DNA from 2 places in the Vibrio sp. YT-19(2023) genome. Region 1 is predicted to be linked to the other one. Evidence: riboswitches for the same ligand, from Rfam matches in the RefSeq annotation. Region 1 holds a riboswitch; the other holds the start of a gene.

The links. A riboswitch is a leader RNA that binds a small molecule or an ion and turns the genes downstream of it on or off. The one in region 1 is predicted to bind cyclic di-GMP.
Region 2: another riboswitch for cyclic di-GMP. It lies ahead of R7E78_RS04600 (TfoX/Sxy family DNA transformation protein); the one in region 1 lies ahead of gbpA (N-acetylglucosamine-binding protein GbpA).

Annotation. Positions count from the first base shown of each region.
Region 1 is NZ_JAWOQN010000002.1:190,037-192,437, forward strand. It holds partial or broken gene gbpA (N-acetylglucosamine-binding protein GbpA) at 1-1,342, opposite strand, end outside; cyclic di-GMP riboswitch class I at 1,441-1,541, opposite strand; gene R7E78_RS02860 (fasciclin domain-containing protein) at 1,814-2,314, opposite strand; gene R7E78_RS02865 (cryptochrome/deoxyribodipyrimidine photo-lyase family protein) at 2,395-2,401, opposite strand, start outside.
Region 2 is NZ_JAWOQN010000004.1:94,400-96,800, forward strand. It holds gene R7E78_RS04595 (TVP38/TMEM64 family protein) at 1-502, opposite strand, end outside; gene R7E78_RS04600 (TfoX/Sxy family DNA transformation protein) at 617-1,207, opposite strand; cyclic di-GMP riboswitch class I at 1,324-1,413, opposite strand; gene purR (HTH-type transcriptional repressor PurR) at 1,701-2,401, opposite strand, start outside.

The DNA.
Region 1 (2,401 bases):
CCCCGTCGCTGGCAAGCACTTTTGTGCCCGCCGTGTAGCTAGATAGTCCTTCAGGGAAGACAAAATCGTACTCATCAGATGGTGGTGGAGTAACTGACTCTTCTTTTAAGTGAAAGTCGAGTGTTTGCTGATCCACCAAGTTGCCATCTTTATCCTTAATACGTGTTACGAGCATATGGTGACCCGGCTCCGATTTACTTAAAGCGAGCGATATCGCCTCTACCGAGCCGTCTTTCATTTCGTTTGCCCAACTTGCAAGTGGTTCGCGATGGTGATTGTAAACGGTGAGTTCTGCATTTAAATCGCCTTCAGCAGTTAGTGTCAGATCCAACGTTGTCGGTGTTGACTCAATGATATACTCGTCTGCTAAGCCATCTACTGTGAGTGAGTATTCTGGGACAGGAGTTTCAATGTTATAGCCGATCTCTACTCGCTCAAGGCCGCTATTTGCTTGCAGATACACCGGATTAGTACCATAAACAGGAGTGAATTTATCCTCTGCATACTGCCCGGCTTGCAGTTTTGCTTGTTCTTGGTTTAGCTTAGTCGCGAGTGCGTAAGACCAGTTTTTCGCTTGGCCCATTGCTGCATCGGTAATTTCTAGTTCAGTTCTATACGCCACGTTTTCACCTGCTTGATCAAATACGCGTGTATAAACCGAATCCCCAATATTTAAATCCATTGTAGGAATAATTTGACCGCCTTGCTTCCAATCTGGAATAACGGGACTGTCACCATCAAATTTCACATCGATCACGTTATAAAATGAGGCTGCAGTGTCGCCAACATCTCATACTGCCAGGATGACATGGTATCCCTCGCGAGTAGGCACATTACATTGATGGCTTACCTGTTTCGGGGGTTGAACCATATTGCCGTCGACGACACAGAAAGGAGTTAGATCAAAAGAGTCTCGTGATAGTGAAGCGTTTGGGTTCCAATCAGGCTTGGTGATGTAATATTTCCAGTCGCGCGTCACGTGGTTAGCGGTAAATGTCCATTCAAAAGGTTGTGTACCTGCTTGAATAGGGCGTTTTACCCAACGGTCGGCAGTTTGCTCATCAAGGGCAGCTGCTAAAGCGGTTTCGGCACTCGCTATTTTACCATCGCGAGGCCCTGTTTCGGGAAAGCCATCAGGGCCTTCAACGCTTTGCGGTTCATATTGAATCGCACCGCAGTTATTATTTTTTTCGTTAGTATCTGGCGATGGATACTTACATAGTGCCGAGCGACTTGCAGCGACACCACCATTGGTTTCTGATACATAACCGTGAGCCGCAGCACCTGAGCTAATGCTTGCAAGTGCTAACGCGAGTACGGATTTGGTTGGAAATGATTTCATCACATGTCCTCTGTTATGGCTGACAAACTAATGTCACACCCCGGCGCATGCTGAGCATAAAGCAACGCTACAGAAATTGGACTTCTGTAACACTGAGTCATGGTAACCCCGCTATCATGAGCATTCTTTTAGATTTTTAAATGCTGACAGACCGGAAGCTTTGCGTCCCACCCTTTCGAATGGTTTGCCGAAATGTGATTGAGCAGCCAAAATTTAGCTTAAGAATTTACATGTGGAAAAGTAAACGTCACTGACATGGAATCCTGTTCTCAAATTGAAAGATAACGATATCTTAACCTCGTCAATATTATGCAGTATCGTATTGCAAGATATTGATTTTAATTTTGTTTTTATCTTATTAATAATCATGGAGAATGAGTGGAGGTTTGTTGGGGATAAATGGAGAGGAATCGTGCTAAGGGTGGAAGAAGTTCTGTCTAAAGGGCGGATTGTACCGCCCTCTGAATGGTGTTATTTCGGCATGATGACAGTATCAATCACGTGAATGACACCGTTTTTAGCTTTCACATCGGTTGCAATGACATTTGCATCGTTAACCATGACTTTATCACCCATGGTTTTAATCATCACATCTTGCCCCTGAACCGTAGTCGCTTTGTCTAGCTTAACAACATCGGCAGCCATCACTTTCCCTGGGACGACGTGATAAGTCAAAACAGATACTAACTTGTCTTTGTTTTCCGGCATTAAGAGCATGTCGACTGTGCCGTCTGGCAGTTTTGCAAAAGCGTCATCCGTTGGTGCAAAAACAGTAAATGGGCCTTCCCCTTTGAGAGTGTCAACCAAGCCCGCTGCTTTCACCGCAGCAACAAGCGTATTGAAAGAGCCGTTGTCAGCGGCAACGTCGACAATATCGGCTTTCATCATGCCATGCTCATGAGCCTTGACGGGAAGCATAAAAGATAATGTCGCCATCAGTGTAGCCGCGATAACTAAGATACGTTTGAACATAGTGTGTTCCTTACTAGTTGAGGGTACAGCGGGTTCCCTTGAGTGTGTTTGCATTTGTACGCATCGTGATTGAAAGATGATCATCGC
Region 2 (2,401 bases), on a different contig from region 1:
TTTGGCTAGTGAGATAAAATCGACCTACAGACATCGGTGTTAAGCCCATCAGTAAGTTGATTAGAAAGAAAGGGAATACAGGGATTAGACGCAAGGAAAATAGATAAAAAGCTCCGTCTTTTTCGACACCTTGATTAATTGCGTTGAGTTTATTTCCGAATTTGTTTTGTACCCAGTCACGCAATAAGTATCGGCTGCTCAAGAAGGCCAGTGTTGCCCCCATAGTGCTAGCGAAAGAAACCAGTAGCAAGCTTGTCCAAAAACCAAATAAGGCTGCACCAAGTAAGGTGACTACTGCCGCTCCTGGGATAGAAAAAGCGGTAATTGCAATGTAGGTAAAAAAGTAAATCGCAGCCGAGAATACAAAATTCTGATCGATGTATGTAGTTAGTGCTTCTTGTTGGGCTTTTGCATTCTCTAAGGTTAAATACTGGCCAAAGTTAATACCTAAAAAGACGATAGCCGCTAGTAGGATGAGACCTAATATCAGTTTCTTATTCATAATTTTGATTCCAATTTGGGATATATGTAATAAGACAGTAGGAAAACCGAAAAAATTTCACAAAAAAACCGCAGATTAGACTGCGGTTTTACAAGATAGTTTTTAGGCCGACTTTTATTGGAGGCCGTTCATCAACTCATCTCGGCGAGCTTGAGGTACCACACTCCAATGAGTGCCGTTGATAGCACCTTCTAGTGCCCATAGCAACTCAATGTTGACGGTTGCAGAGTGCGTATCTCTTATCGCTTTATAGGCGTTAAGCGCACCTTCCTCTTCAAGCTTCTCTACGGATTCGATGCCGGCTTTTTTTAGCATGCGCTCGGTAGCCAGTCGTAAGTTAGGCAAATCTTTCAAACGGTTAGGCTTTGTACTTGCTTGCTGTTCTTTCTCAAGCTTTGCCTTTTTCAATGATTGATTCGCTACTTCGATTAAGCGTTCGCTTGATTCCCATAAATCGCTGGAAATAGCGTAGTACTTTGTAACGACTGGAAAGCCACGTTTTTTATAAACGTAAGGCTTTAGCCCTTGTTTCTCGAAGTCAGATGAAGTTTTTTGGTCTGCTCTGATATGAAGCTGATTGTTTACCACTAGTGCAAACATTGTTTCATCAGCGAATAGTCCGAAGCCACCAAACATTGAGCGCGACTTGATATTACCAAGTGCCTCAAATAGCTTCATAGAGTCTTTGAGTATCGGTTTATCCATGTTTTGTTATCTCGGTGTAATTAATATTACGCCACCAAAAGTCAGGTCCGAGAGAGTAGCAAACATGCGTAAAAACAATGTCATTACAGAGTAAAGTCATTGCTTACACACTTGCCATCGGTAACCCCGCTACCTTCCATATCGTAATATGGTTCAGGCCGGAGGCTTTGCGTCCCACTCTTTCGAATGGTTTGCCCTGTGCGTGACACAATGAGCATACTTCTTATATTGAATTAACATCACGGTTTAGCGTTAAAAGTGTGATTTCGGTTCAATAAAAATGATAGATTGAATGCTCTATTTTGCATATGGAAAGGTGCAAATTGGCCTTTGAAAAGGAGTTCTTAATATATATTACATTTATATAAAACAGGGAGTTAACGTTAGTCAATTGTTATTAGAGTGGTGTGAAGTATTAGAGAATGCTTAATTTTTCCAAAAAAATAAGCGCCCCTGTAGAGCGCTTATTTAACACGGTTAAATACAGTGAAATTTAGTTCATTTTTTTCACAGTATTTCGAATTACAAGCTCAGGTTGCATTTCGAAAATTCGTTTTTCGTGTTCTTTATCTTTGATACGCTCAAGTAGAATTTCGAATGCATTTTTACCAACACGACGTTTAGGTTGGTGGATAGTCGTTAGCGGTGGAGAGAAGTATTCTGCAAGCTCGATGTTGTCGTAGCCGATCACTGAAATATCTTCAGGAATTTTGATCCCGTTTTGTTGCAAGCGGCTCATTAGGCCGAGAGCCATTGTGTCGTTAAAACAGAATACCGCCGTCGGGCGCTTGTCCATTGCGGTAATTTTATCTGCAACTAATACGGCCGTATCACATTCAAAGTTACCTTCAAGGATCCAGTCTTCATTTACAGCTAGGTTCGCTTCGCTCATTGCGCGACGGAAACCTGCAATGCGCTCTTGGCAAGCAAGCTTTTCAAAATGACCGCTTAGACAAGCGATATCCGTATGACCATTGTCAATCAGATGTTTGGTTGCAATGTAGCCACCTTCTTCTGAGTTATCCATGATCTTGTCTGCTTGTGAGCTCTCTGGGCCCCAATCCATGACCACTTTAGGAATGTCCGCATGACGGTCAAGCATCTCTTTTAGTTCTTCGGTTAAGTCAGAACACATCACTAGGATGCCATCAACGCGCTTTTCAGCCAGCATACGAATGTAATCGCGTTGTTTTT